DNA from 3 places in the Ligilactobacillus hohenheimensis genome. Region 2 is predicted to be linked to each of the others. Evidence: riboswitches for the same ligand, from Rfam matches in the RefSeq annotation. Region 2 holds a riboswitch; each other region holds the start of a gene.
What was found. A riboswitch is a leader RNA that binds a small molecule or an ion and turns the genes downstream of it on or off. The one in region 2 is predicted to bind lysine.
Positions count from the first base shown of each region.

Region 1: linked by a shared signal. The riboswitch ahead of QOR60_RS04745 (amino acid permease) and the one ahead of yjeM (glutamate/gamma-aminobutyrate family transporter YjeM) in region 2 are both predicted to bind lysine.
Region 3: linked by a shared signal. The riboswitch ahead of lysA (diaminopimelate decarboxylase) and the one ahead of yjeM (glutamate/gamma-aminobutyrate family transporter YjeM) in region 2 are both predicted to bind lysine.

Region 1 covers NZ_CANCXC010000003.1:1,098-5,897, forward strand. Annotated here, with positions in the region: gene serS (serine--tRNA ligase) at 1-1,180, opposite strand, end outside; gene QOR60_RS04745 (amino acid permease) at 1,440-2,912, opposite strand; lysine riboswitch at 3,019-3,194, opposite strand; gene QOR60_RS04750 (zinc-ribbon domain-containing protein) at 3,236-4,135, opposite strand; gene QOR60_RS04755 (sulfite exporter TauE/SafE family protein) at 4,284-4,800, shown strand, end outside.
Region 2 covers NZ_CANCXC010000004.1:133,844-138,643, forward strand. Annotated here, with positions in the region: gene QOR60_RS06170 (metal-dependent transcriptional regulator) at 1-417, shown strand, start outside; gene yjeM (glutamate/gamma-aminobutyrate family transporter YjeM) at 562-2,097, opposite strand; lysine riboswitch at 2,212-2,383, opposite strand; gene glmU (bifunctional UDP-N-acetylglucosamine diphosphorylase/glucosamine-1-phosphate N-acetyltransferase GlmU) at 2,569-3,978, shown strand; gene QOR60_RS06185 (ribose-phosphate diphosphokinase) at 4,048-4,800, shown strand, end outside.
Region 3 covers NZ_CANCXC010000001.1:437,039-441,838, reverse strand. Annotated here, with positions in the region: gene QOR60_RS02220 (N-acetyldiaminopimelate deacetylase) at 1-463, opposite strand, end outside; gene dapD (2,3,4,5-tetrahydropyridine-2,6-dicarboxylate N-acetyltransferase) at 475-1,182, opposite strand; gene lysA (diaminopimelate decarboxylase) at 1,182-2,498, opposite strand; lysine riboswitch at 2,604-2,789, opposite strand; gene QOR60_RS02205 (aspartate kinase) at 2,978-4,345, shown strand; gene dapF (diaminopimelate epimerase) at 4,347-4,800, shown strand, end outside.

The DNA of each region.
Region 1 (4,800 bases), on a different contig from region 2:
TGGCCGCCACCGTCCGGCCAACCGCCAGCCCGGAACCGTTCAGCGTGTGAACAAAGTGAAGCTTGCCGTTCTCATCCCGGTACTGAATGTGTGCCCGCCGCGCCTGGAAGTCCTCGCAGTTTGAACAACTCGAAATTTCCCGGTACTTGTTTTGCGCCGGCATCCACACTTCAAGGTCGTGGGTCATGGCCGCACTAAAGCTCATGTCACCGGAAGCCAGCGTAATAATGTGGTACGGCAACCCCAGCTTGTCCAGAATATTGCCGGCGTTCTTCGTCATCTTTTCGAGTTCATCGTAGGATGTCTCCGGCATACAGAACTTCACCATTTCCACCTTATTGAACTGGTGCATCCGAATTAATCCCCGGGTATCCCGGCCAGCACTCCCGGCTTCTGACCGGAAACACGGTGTCAGCGCCGTTTCGTAAACCGGTAACTGCTCGCGCGGAATGACTTCATCGCGGTAGTAGTTGGTAAGCGGCACCTCGGCCGTTGGAATCAGCGTCATGTCCTCACCGTTTACCTGGTAAACGTCCTCCTTGAACTTCGGGAACTGACTGGTCCCGTACATTGAAGCGGCATTCACGATGTACGGCGGAATCATTTCCGTGTAACCTTCCTTTTCATGCTCATCCAGCATGAAGTTGTACACGGCCCGCTCTAACTTCGCACCTAAGCCCTTGTAGTATACAAACCGGGCACCCGCAACCTTGGCACCCCGCTCAAAGTCAAGAATGTCGAGGTCTTCACCGATGTCCCAGTGGGCCTTAGGTTCAAAAGCAAACTCCCGCGGGGTCCCTACCTTTTTGATTTCAACGGCGTCTTCCTCATTCATGCTCATTGGAATGGTCGGGTTCGGCAGGTTCGGTAACCGCGAAGCCATGTCCTTAACCTGCTCCTGAACCGTCACCAGTTCCTCATCCAGCTGCTTAATCTGCTGCCCAACGGCCCGCATCCGGGTGATTGCGTCCGTGGCATCTTCCTTATTCCGCTTAGCTTGAGCAATCGCTGCCGAAACATCATTTCGCTCCTTCTTAAGCTCCTCACTCTGCTGCAAAAGCTCCCGGCGCTTAGCATCCGCCGCAATTAACTGGTCAATCTGTTCTGCCGTCACTCCCCGGGCAGCCAACCGCTGCTTGTATTCATCCGGGTTCTTCCGAATATCCTTAACGTCTAACATGGTCTTCCTCCTTGAAAAAAGTAAACGGAGCCCGTCATCCCATGGGACGAACGGACTCCGTTTCGCGGTACCACCCAAGTTCGCATTCTCTGCGCACTCAATTGAGGTAACGGTCTCCCGTGCGGCATTACCCGCCCATACTCGATCCGCTGGAGTTTCGGCTCGGGGTTCCCACCATCTCCCCCGTCTCTGAAAGCCTACTTATGGCGAATCATGATGTTTAACGCTTTATCTTTGATTTTAGTATAATCCGCTCCAACTACTTGTCAACCCGTTCCTTCCCCGTTACCCGGGTCGTTGTTAGGTCCACTTCCTCAAGCGGAATTAACTTCGTGTGGTGCTTAAACTTGTAGTAGAAGAACAGCCCAAAGAACAATGGGACTGACATGTACGTAATCAAAATCTGGTACCAATCAAGGTGCGTAAACGCCTTAATGTTTTGCCCGACGATTACCAGGATACACATTACAAATGCCATGATTGGTCCAAACGGGAACCACTTAGCCTTATACTCCAGGGCGTTGAGGCCCTTCCCCTGGGCAACGTACGCCCGCCGGAACCGGTAGTGCGAAATCGCGATTCCGACCCACGCAATGAATCCGGTTAACCCACTCGCGGCAACCAGGAAGATGTAAACGCGCTGTCCAAAGATACTTGTCAGGAACGTTGCCAACCCAACCAGGGTCGTTACTAACAAGGCCGGCAGCGGAATCCCGCGCTGATTGACTTTCCCAAAAATCCGCGGGGCGTCGCCGTCCTGTCCCATCGCCATTAACATCCGGGTTGATGCGTACATCCCCGAATTAGCCGACGACAGCACCGCCGTAAGAATGACCGCATTCATCACGGAAGCCGCCGAAGCCAAGCCGACCCGCTTAAAGACCAGCGTAAACGGACTGATAGCAATATCCTTAGCCGATGAACCCAGTAAATCCGGACTAGTGTACGGAATAATGCAGGCAATCACGAAAATCGACAAAATATAGAACAATAGAATCCGCCAGAAAACCTGCTTGATTGCCGTGGGTACACTCTTTTCCGGCGTAGCGGATTCACCAGCCGTAACCCCCACAAGCTCCGTCCCCTGGAACGAGAACCCAGCAACAACAAAGACGTTGAGAATTGCCGGCAATCCGCCCACGAACGGCGCCTGCTTGTAGGTGAAGTTGCGCAAACCAATTGCGTGGCCGCCGCCCATAATTCCCAAGATGGTTAGGAACCCAACCACCAAGAAGACAATAACGGTAATAATCTTTACCAAAGACAGCCAGTATTCCGTCTCTCCGTACGACTTAACGGATAAGAAGTTGATCAAGAAGACCAAGCTCAACGCACCAAAACTAAAAATCCAGTTAGGAACGTGCGGGAACCAGAACTGCAGCACTAACGCCGCCGTTGAGACGTCAACCGCAATGGTAATTGCCCAGTTAAACCAGTAGTTCCACCCCATCGCAAATCCGAGTGCCGGGTCAACAAACTTTTTGGTATACGTGGCAAACGATCCTGAAACCGGCATGTACGTTGCCATTTCCCCCAGCGACGTCATTAGGAAGTACACCATCACCCCAATGGCGATGTAGGCAACTAGTCCCCCTCCAGGGCCGGCCGTAGAAATAGCGGACCCCGATGCAACAAACAGCCCGGTTCCGATACTACCGCCAAGGGCAATCATCGAAAGGTGTCGGGTCTTTAGGTCCCGTTTTAGTGAATACTCACGCGAATCCTTTTTCATGGGTTCGTCCTCCTCAGTAATATATTGAGGCAAACACTAATCAACACCAAAAGGGGCGCGGTCTCGAACCACGCCCCATTCATTTCACAGTCATCTCTGATTCATGGATATCGATAGCGCTCCGCGGTCACCCGCGACAGTCGTCCGGCTCTTAACCTGACGCCCAGCCCCACCTAGGAGAAACCAGGTGGCACTTCGGCGGTGCACCCTTTCGCCTGGTTTCAACAACGTTTCCCCGTCTCAGCCAGGTTACTATTGATTACCGCAACCTCTGTTCGATAGTGTTACGATACCAAACTTAACGCGCAAATACAATCCTTAACTTAATTATCCTGATCGTCATGGTGCTCATCGTGCTGCTTACCTGCATTCCGGGCCCGGTTTTCCGCTTCATCCCGTTCCTCTTCCCGCTCGGCTTCCTGCTGGTGCTGCTGGAAATGCTGCTCGAACGCCATCATTCGCTCCCGGGGAGCCTGGAAGGTGTACCGGTCACTGGTAATCGCCTGTCCCTTCATACACAGAAGGAGCAGCGGAATGTCCCCCAAGAGAATAATGAAAAGGAAGAGGAATGCGGGTAATTCAGCGTCATGGAACCGCCGGACCTGCGCCGTCAAGTTACAAATTACGGCCGCCGTTGCCCCGACCATTGCAACGGAAAGGCCCACCTGAATCGCAAGGCTTTTACTAATCCCCAGGCCGACAAATAGTTGAACTCCGAGCCCGATGACTAGCGTGTAGCAGGTCAACAAAAGAACCAACCCCAGGGTTCCCCACCAGAAATCGGCCCGGCCCATCCGTTTTCCTAAAACAAACGTGTCCCGGAGCATTAACTTCGTTGAGGGAATGATTCCCGGTTCGGGAGATTCATTCGCTGGCAGGTGCGGCACCCGCTGCTGCTCCTGCTGCATCTGCTGTTGCATTGCCATCAAGAACCGCTGCAGGTCCTCTTCATTATCAATTGTTGTTACCCGTACTGGCCGGTCACCCTGCGGTTTTCCCTGGGAACCCGGTGCTTCTTCCTGGTGGAGCTCGTTGGGATCAAGGTACGCCTGGTCCGCCCCACAGTACGGACAAAAGTTGGCGTTCACCGGAATATCACGGTGACATTTCTTACACTTTTTCTTTTCGCCCGCAGCATTATCCCGTTGCTGGCGGGCACCGCAAAAGGCACACCGCTCCTGGTTTCCCTCAAGCTGGTGGCCACAGCGTTCACACGTATACATTAACTCCTCACCCGTTCTAAATCATATTTCAGTTTGCTTTCAATATACCATATTTCCCGCACCAGCCCGCAACAGAACCAAAACTTAACCTACCGCCACCTATGAAAAGAGTATAATGGGGGTGATTTTGAAAAAAGGAGCGTTACGTATGATTACAACAGCAGCGATCATGCTCTTTGTCGGGTTTCTTGCCGGAACACTCGGCGCAATTCTTGGAATTGGGGGCGGGATGATTGTTACCCCAATCGTCACCCTCCTATTCGGTCTCAACATTAAATACGCCATCGGAGCAAGTATCATTGCGGTGATTGCCACCAGCTCTGGTTCGACCATCGCCTTCCTCAAGGACGACCTTATTAATCTTCGGGTTGCCATGTTTTTGGAAGTGGCCACGGCCAGTGGAGCTGTCATCGGGGCCCTCTTAACCGGGTCAATGAACGGAAAGATCCTATACTTCCTGTTCGGGTGCCTTCTGCTCTTCGCATCATTTAACATGGTGCGGAAGCTAATGGCTGGCGAAGAAGTTCTTCACCGGGCAAAGCCGGACAAATGGGCCGTACGGTTTAAGCTCAACAGTTCGTACTACGATAAGAGCACGCACGAGGAAGTGAACTACGACGTCCAAAACATTCCCGGTGGGTTAGCCATCATGTTTGGCGCCGGCC
Region 2 (4,800 bases):
TTATGGGAGACGTTTTTAGTCGACAAGCTGCATTACAAGCTAGAGGATATTCACGCTGATGCGGAGGTTCTCGAGCATGATATGAGTGAAAACCTGATGAACCACCTTGATGAGTACCTCGGCCACCCCACGCATTGTCCGCACGGCGGCGTAATTCCTGATAAGGATGGCCATTATGCCGAGGAGAGTCACCGGACGCTGGCAAGTGTCGCGGACGGGGTAAGCGTAACGGTGGAACGGTTTACGGACAATCACGAACTCCTAACATACCTGGACGGGAGTGGGCTTGATATTGGTGATCAGCTGACAGTTGAGCAGCATACGCCGTTTGAAGGCCCCATTGTGGTCCGTCTGGATAACGGGAAGCAGTTTGATGTTGGTTATAAGGCAGCAAACTACATCTTCGTGCGGGAATAATGCGTAAATATTAAATAAAAACGGGCTGAATGGAAGCAGTAGGCCGCCAAAACGTAAGTGCGGCGGGGCTTCCGTTCAGCCCGTTTTAAATTAGTGTGAGAGCAGTAAAGAGGGGTGGTCTTATGCCACGCCCTCTTTACCTCGTTAATTATTATTTAATTCTTCCGTGACGGGGACGCCCGCGTTAACGCGGTGCCGTTGCCGGTAACCAGCCAGTGAGTAGAAGCACCAGCCCGCAATCCCAAAGAAGGCTGGCCCAAAGACCGTCCAGAAGGCGGTGTAGAAATCGTGCTGGAGGAGGGGTTGAACAACCGTGAAGACAATCCCCATGAAAATGGTAATCCAGCTAATGAACGAAACCGCTACGGTGAGTGACCGGTTGGTGTAAATTTCAAACGGCCGCTCTAAATCCTGCCGCTTCTTGAAGAACGGGAAGGCCGCAATTAAGAAGAGGTACGGCACGGAGGTTGTAACGTTGTTCATGTCCTGCAGGACCGTGTAGAACGCCTGGGCGGATTTACCCCCAAAGGAAACCCCGAGGATAATTAGCACAACCATGACGGTTTGACACCACATGGCGGTGGCCGGCATCCCGTGCTCGTTCAGCTTGGTCAGTTTGTTTGGCCATAACCGCTGAGGAGTCCCGATAATCATTGTCTTTAACGGCGAGTAAATGAGGATGAAGATGGCTCCAAAAATTGAAAAGATTTCCTCAATCCCGATAATCCGGTCGGCCCAGAGCCCCCAGATCTTGGCAGTGGCAACGGACGTGTGGAGAAGGGTGTGGGCGATTGAATACCCGAGGTTACTCATTAATACCAGGGTGATGTTCCCGAGGTCAACGTTGCTTCCGCTTAAAACCCGGTGCCAGTTGGCGGTTACCCCCCAAGCAAGCACCCCAACACAGTAGATTACGATCATACCGATGGCAGCAATAACAATCCCCCGCGGGAAGTTTTTATCCGGATCCTTGACCTTATCGATGGTGCTTCCCATCGTTTCCATGCCCCCGTACGCAAAAACCGCGTAAACGAAGAACGACATCAAGGCAATGGGGGAACCGAATGCAGGATTCGGGGACTTTACCATGCTTTGGGTGGTCAGGGGCTGAGCGAGGTGGCCGTGGACAACCATCAGGTAGATGGCACTAACAATAAGAAAGAAGATGGCTACCCCGATAATAAACGTCCCACAGAAACTGGCGATTTTTTCAATCTTATCAAACCCGCGGGTTGATACGAACGTTGCAAAGACCAGCAGGGCAATTCCAATTAACCCAAGGGTTTGGTTGGAGGTTAGCCCGAAGAGGTGCCATGCCTGGGTGGTGTCCTTTCCGAAAATGGCCCCGGAAATTGAAACTGAAATGGTTGAGAAGTTTGTTACCAGCCAAATGACCCACGCTGCATACCAGATAAAGGTACCGATAAACGCGGGCTTTTCGCCGATACTAGCTTGAAGCCAGGAGTAAATCCCTCCCTGGCTGTCCTTGAGGGCGGAACCGTATTCCGCGAACATAAGTGAACTAGGGATGAAGAAGAGTAAAGCTCCTAAAACATACCAGAGCATTGCTCCGTATCCCATCTGGTAGAAGCCGACGGTCGTATTACCAAGCCCATAAATGGCGGCAAAAATCATTAAGACCAGACCCCACATTGACATTTTGCGTTGACTGTTTTCCATCAGTAACCGCTCCTTAATTAATTGGATTAAATAATTAATAAAGGTTGGCTAACACTACTGGTGAAGAAAAACCCCTTCCGGGCACCACATGCACCGGGAGGGGTTTATCCGTTCCGTGTGAATAGCGCTCCGCATTGCTGCGACAGTCCGTAGTTTGTTCAACTACGTCCCAGCACCAGCCCGTCCCGGGGACTGACACTTCGGCAACCGCTCCTTTTGCTTTTCATCATCGACTTGGGAAGTCTCCGAAAAGGTACTCTTATTGGTCGCGACCTCTATTACTTTATTTACTAACTTTATACTACGCTTGTGCGGGAGCGTCAAGGGAAATACGAACACTTTTTGCGATTACTTTGATAATTATTAGAATTGTCCCCAGCAACCATGGAGCTAAAATTGCGTCTCCCCGGGACATGGGGTAAGATTAAGGGGATTGAAATTAGCTAGTTTTAATAAAGGATTTGAAAAAGAATGACAGAAAAATATGCGGTAATTTTAGCGGCGGGTCAGGGGACCCGGATGAAGTCAAAGTTATATAAAGTTCTCCACCCGGTTTGCGGGAAGGCAATGGTTGATCATGTCTTGACCCAGCTGGAACGGGTCGGGATTGACCAGATTGTGACGGTTGTCGGCCACGGCGCGGACCAGGTTAAGCAGCTTCTTGGTGACCGGACAATCTATGCTTTGCAGGCGGAGCAGCTCGGAACGGGGCATGCCGTGATGCAAGCGGAGGACGTGTTGGGTCAAAAAGACGGGATTACCCTCGTAACGTGCGGTGACACCCCGCTCTTTACTGCTGAAACGTTTAAGCAACTGTTCGCCTACCACGAGCAACAGGGCGCAGCCGCAACGGTGCTGACGGCCCATACTGACCAGCCGTTTGGCTACGGCCGGATTATTCGGGACGCCGCCGGAACGGTTGCGAAGATTGTTGAACAAAAGGATGCAACGCCAGAAGAAGCAGCTGTCCAGGAAATTAACACGGGCGTGTACTGCTTTAACAATCAGGAATTGTTTGCTGCCCTTCACCAGCTGTCGAACGACAATGCACAAGGAGAGTACTACCTGACAGATGTTATCGGGATCCTCAAGCAGGCCGGTAAGCAGGTTGGTGCCTTTCAGATGGATGATTTCACGGAATCAATGGGGGTAAACGACCGGGTTGCCCTGGCAAACGCAACGCGGGTTATGCAGCAGCGAATTAATACCCGGCACATGCAAAACGGGGTTACCATGATTGATCCGGCTACCACGTACATTGATGCGGATGTTCAGATTGGCAATGACACCGTAATTGAACCGGGAGTTGTGCTTAAGGGTAAGACGTCAATTGGGAGTGACTGTGTGATTGGGGCCCACTCCGAGATTCGGGATAGTGTCATTGAGGACGGTGTCACGGTCACGGCTTCGTTCCTTGAAAATGCGGTAATGCACAAGGACAGTAACATTGGACCGTACAGTCACCTGCGGCCAAAGGCAGAGATTGGTGTGGGCGTCCACATCGGGAACTTCTGTGAGGTTAAGAACGCCCAGATTGGGCAAAACACCAAGGTCGGGCACCTGACCTACGTTGGGGATGCAACCTTAGGGAAGGAAATTAACATTGGCTGCGGGACCGTCTTTGTCAACTACGATGGAATGAATAAACACCACACAAATGTTGGGGACTACTCGTTCATCGGCAGCGGCTCAAACATCATTGCCCCGGTTGAAATTGGGGACCATGCATACGTTGCGGCGGGCTCAACGATCACGGATGACGTTGCACCGCACGACATGGGGATTGCCCGTGGTCGGCAGGTTAACAAAAAAGGTTACTACGACCGCTACCCTGTTGCGGAGGCTGCAAAGAAAAATGCCGAAAAGTACGGCGAAAAGTAGGAATCTGCTTGCCTGAATGGCGGTGCATGAATTAGAATTAACCGTAGAATTAAACATATGGAGGCTACCATGTCGGGACATAATTCAGACTCAAAGATTAAGTTGTTTGCATTGAATTCCAACAAACCGTTAGCACAGAAGATTGCCGACGCGATGGGAATTCCGCTGGGCAAGACGTCGGTTGACCGGTTTAGCGACGGCGAAATTCGGATTAACATTGAGGAAAGTGTTCGGGGGGACGAGATTTTCATCGTCCAGTCAACGTCGGCCCCGGTGAACGATAACCTGATGGAACTGTTGATCATGATTGACGCTTTGCGGCGGGCCAGTGCGGCAACGATTAACGTCGTGATCCCGTACTACGGCTACGCCCGGCAGGACCGGAAAGTGCGCTCCCGGGAACCAATTACCGCCAAGCTGGTAGCCGATATGATTGAAAAGGCGGGAGCCAACCGGGTAATCGCCCTTGACCTCCACGCTGCCCAGATTCAAGGGTTCTTTGATATTCCGGTTGACCACCTGATGGGGGCACCGCTATTAGCCGATTACTTCCTGACGAATAAGCTGGATAAGGATGCGGTGGTTGTTTCCCCTGATCATGGTGGGGTTTCTCGGGCGCGGAAGCTTGCCGAGTTCCTCAAGGCACCGATCGCAATTATTGACAAGCGGCGGCCGCGGGCCAACGTGGCGGAAGTGATGAACATCATTGGTTCCGTTAAGGGCAAGCGGTGCATCCTAATCGATGACATGATCGATACGGCAGGGACCATCACGCTTGCATCGCAGGCACTGATGGATGCGGGGGCTACTGACGTATACGCT
Region 3 (4,800 bases), on a different contig from region 2:
CAGTTGGCCGCCACTTTCCCGTAAACACGTCCAGGTCAAACGCCCGCTTCCCACCGAAATCCTGTTCCTCTGCCGGCTGGAAAAAGAACACCAGGTCGTCTTGCGGTTGATGTTCGCTAAAGTAACTCAGGATTCCCAGGGCCACCGTCATGTGAAAATCATGTCCGCATGCGTGCATTCTGCCGGGAAACCGCGAAGCAAATGGCAACCCAGTTTCTTCGGTTACAGGAAGAGCATCGATATCCGCCCGGTAACCGATAATCCGGTGCGGCTCCTTACCTTGCACCCGCACCAGCAGGGCCGTTGGCAGTGCGGGAATTTCCCGTATTGTAAGGTACTGGTGGTTAAACGACTGAATCACCCTGAGCAGTAGTTCGTGCGTTTTTGTTTCATGAAGTGCCAGTTCCGGAATTTGGTGGAACTGACGCCGAATTCGAATCAAATCATTACCCGTAAGTTCCATCGATCTATCCCCTATCCCCTTAATCCATCTTCAAGCGCCGTCTTGTGCGCCGTTTTAGCATCTTTCCTTTTAATCACCCGGGCGGGAACTCCCGCAACCACGGTGTTAGGAGCCACGTCGTGCGTGACTACCGCCCCCGCAGCAATCACTGAATCGTGGCCAACCCGCACACCCTCCAACACCACGGCATTGGCCCCGACCATGACGTTATCTTCAATAACTACTGGCTGGGCACTTGCTGGTTCAATTACCCCGGCTAAAACGCTTCCCGCACCAATATGGCAGTGGCGGCCAACCTGGGCTCGGCCCCCCAGCACTACGCCCATATCAATCATTGTCTCCTCCCCGATTACGGCTCCAATATTAATAATGGCGCCCATCATAATTACCGCCCGGTCTCCGATTTCGACCTGGTCGCGGATAATTACGCCAGGTTCGATTCGGGCATTCGTGTCAATATAATCCAGTAGCGGAACCGCGCTGTTACGGGCAATCAATTCCACGTGGGTTGTTTCAATCACCTTGGTATGCGCCGTAATGAAGGGCTTAATCCTTCCCCAATCGCCGATCAGAATAGCCATGGTGGGCGTATGAAAAGCGGCGATTTCCGGAGGAAATGGAACGGCCGTAAACTTTCCCTGAAGATAAACCCGCACAGGGGTTGTCTTCGGAGCATTCCCAATGTAGTCAATCATTTCCTGCGTACTCATTTGTTTCATCATTCATTACTCCCTTCGTACGATAAATCATTAGTTACGAGCTGCGCATAACTTTCGCGCTGAATTACTAGTTGCGCCCGGCCACGCTGCGCAAAAACAACTGCTGGCCGACAATTCCGGTTGTAGTTGGATGCCATTGAATACCCGTACGCCCCGGTAACGGGGACCGCGACAATATCACCGGCGGCCACCGGCGCAATCCGTAAGTCATCAACTAAAACATCTCCCGATTCGCAGTACTTGCCAACCAGACGAACATGTTGAGTCGCCGGCGCGGTGGGGCAAGCGGCATTTACCGCCGTGTAGCGGGCATTGTATAAGGCAGGGCGAATGTTATCCCCCATTCCCCCGTCGATGGCAACGTACGGCAACCTTCCGGGAACATGTTTTTCGCTCCCCACGGTATATAACGTTGTCCCGGCAGGCCCTACGAGCGCGCGTCCCGGTTCAACCCATAGCGCGGGGAGCGGTAAGTGCGCCTGGTCAAAGGCCCGCTTTACGGTAGTGGTTATTGTTGTAAGCATCGTTTTAAGCGGAACGGGATGATCATCTTCTGTGTACTGAACCCCGAACCCGCCGCCAATATTAAGAATTGCAGGAATGACTGCGAAGTTGCGTTTCCACTGCGTAATGAGGACACATAACCGATTAACCGCCGCTACGAAGCCATCCGGTACGAAAATCTGCGAACCGATATGGGCATGAACGCCAATAAAGTTCATGCGGGAACAGGCTAAAACCCGTTGCAGTGCGGTAGTGGCTTGCCCTGAAGCAAGGTCAAACCCAAACTTACTATCGGTCTGACCGGTCGTAATGTACCGGTGAGTATGGGCTTCCACCCCGGGCGTCACCCGCAGCATCACGTTAACCGTGGCGTTGTTGCCAGTTAGAACCTGCTTTAACAAGTTAATTTCATGGAAATTGTCAATAATGATTGACCCAACATGGCTGGCCACTGCGAATTCCAGCTCTGCTTTCGTTTTATTGTTCCCGTGAAAACTAATGCGTTCCGGCGGGAAATGGGCTTGCAGTGCGGTATAGAGTTCGCCTCCTGATACCACATCAACGTGACACCCTAAACGGGCCATTAACTGGTAAATTGCGATACACGAGAACGCCTTACTTGCGTAACAAACCGCGTGTGCAAGGCCAGAAGCCGTCAGTGTTTGCGTGAATTGAGAAACAGCCGCTTTAATCTGATCAACGTCGTATACGATTAACGGCGTCTCGTATTTGCGAGTAAGTGCCAGGGCATCACATCCCCCAAGCATCAGGTGGCCAGATGGCGTTGTTGTGAATTGATTTGGAAATGGCATCTTAATTCCCCCATACGTTCAAGTACAGGGCGCTAAAAAATCCCCCGTGTGTGCGCCACACAGGGGAATCTACGTAACCTATTAGTCAAAATTAGTGTAGAAATCCGGTGTCGATAGCGCCCCGCAAGCTTTTATTTTCTTGCGACAGTCTGAAGCCTCTTAAACTTCAACCCAGCAAACCAGAAATATTTCCCTTCCTGGCGCTTCGGCGACCGCTCCTTTCACTTGGGATCATTGTTCGGAAATAAACTAACCCAAGATACTAATATTGGTCGCGCCTCTTCGACTTGGCTTTAATTTACACTGTCACCAACCAAATGTCAATCACTAATCTGATTTTAATTTCAATTAATTTATTTCTTCCTTAAATGCCACAATTAATTACCAATTTACCTGTATTTTAGGTGTTGACAGTGGGAAATCGGTTATTAAAATAAAACGTAATCTTTCACAGAATTCTTATTTGGAGGGGAAATTACATGAAAGTAGTTAAGTTTGGGGGAAGCTCCCTCGCAGATGGGCCCCACGTTGAACGGGCAATCGCAATCATCAAAGAAGATCCAGAACGCCGAATAATCGTTACGTCTGCTCCCGGAAAACGTTCAGCTGATGATGTTAAGGTGACCGATTTATTAATTGCGTATGCAACCGCAGTCCTTCATCGTGATGATTATGCCGAAATTCGGGAAAAAATTATTCGGCGATACTTTGAAATTGCGGCGTTCTTTGATTTACCGCAAAAGGCGCTGCAATTTATCCCACAAACAATTACTTCCCTGGCGGAAACCGCCTTCCCCAATGCAGACTACCTAATGGCCGCCTTTAAGGCCACCGGGGAACGGCTGAACGCCTTTCTGCTTGCCGCCCTCCTTAACCACCAGGGAATCACTGCGCAGTTTATTGATCCAAAAGAAGCAGGGATTATTGTTAGTGATCAGCTTGGGCCTAATAACGCAACGGTTCTACCTCAAACCTACAGTCACCTTGCGCGGTTCTGGGAAAGCCGTGAAGTTTTGGTAATTCCTGGCTTTTACGGCTACACCCCTAATGGCGAAGTTGCGACATTTTCCCGCGGCGGGTCGGATATTACTGGCGCCATTATCGCCCGGGGAGTTGCAGCTGAATGCTACGAAAATTTTACGGATGTCGATGCGATTTATGCGGCTAATCCCACGGTTGTTTCTCATCCGCGACCAATTAAAGAGATGACGTACCGGGAAATGCGTGAACTGGCGTATGCGGGATTTTCCGTGTTTCACGACGAGGCACTCATCCCAGCAATTGCGGGGAAGATTCCGGTGATCGTAAAAAACACCAATGCGCCCCAGCGTCCGGGAACCCGCATTATTCCCGCTACGAACTTTAAGCCGCAGACGACGATTACGGGGGTTGCCTGCGCCCGCAATTTTAGTGCGCTCTACCTGCATAAGTACCTACTAAATAAGGAGGTTGGCGTTACCCTCAAGATCTTAAAAATTTTATCGGCGCACGGCATTTCGTACGAGCACATGCCGTCTGGGATCGACGACCTCACGATTATTACGCGTACTAGCCAGCTAACCCCCGCTCTCCGGCAGCAAATTGCTCTTGACATCCAAGCCGCAGTGCAACCCGATCACCTTGAATGGATTGACGACTACGCCATTATCATGGTTGTCGGCGAGGGAATGCACGACCGCATCGGAACAACGAATGGCGTGACCACGGCGCTCGCCCAAGCCAACGTTGCCATTCACATGATTAACCAGGGAGCATCCCGAATTTCTATCATGGTGGGAGTTCGCGCAAGTGACGCTGACCGGGGAACTGCCGCGATTTACAATTACTTTGAAAAGGAGGACGCTTAAAATGAAAATCTTTCGTGTGCACGGTTCGGAAAACCGCTTTGCCCTTATCCCCGCACCGCTTTCGCTCCAGTTACCCGTGGCTGAAAGCCAGTTTCCGGCCTACCTGCGGCAAAGAATTCCCGTTCTCCGGAATATTGACGGCGTATTATTAGTTTGCCCCACGACGCACTCCGGGTGTCAGGGGCGGATGGCGATTATCAATAGCGATGGCACTCACGCTAAAATGTGTGGGAACGGGTTACGCGCGGTCGCCCGGTACTTAGCCTCCACGGCTTCCAGCCCGACCTTTAAGGTTGCGACCGACGAAGCAGCGCTTACCGTGCGGGTTCACACGGATCTCGCCCCTGGGGTACCGGCGATTGGCGTTGAGATTTCACCCGTCCGTTTTCAACCAGCGGCGTTGCCCATGACTAATTTAGGGGGCGCTCCGGTGATAAATGCCGCCATTCCTGCCC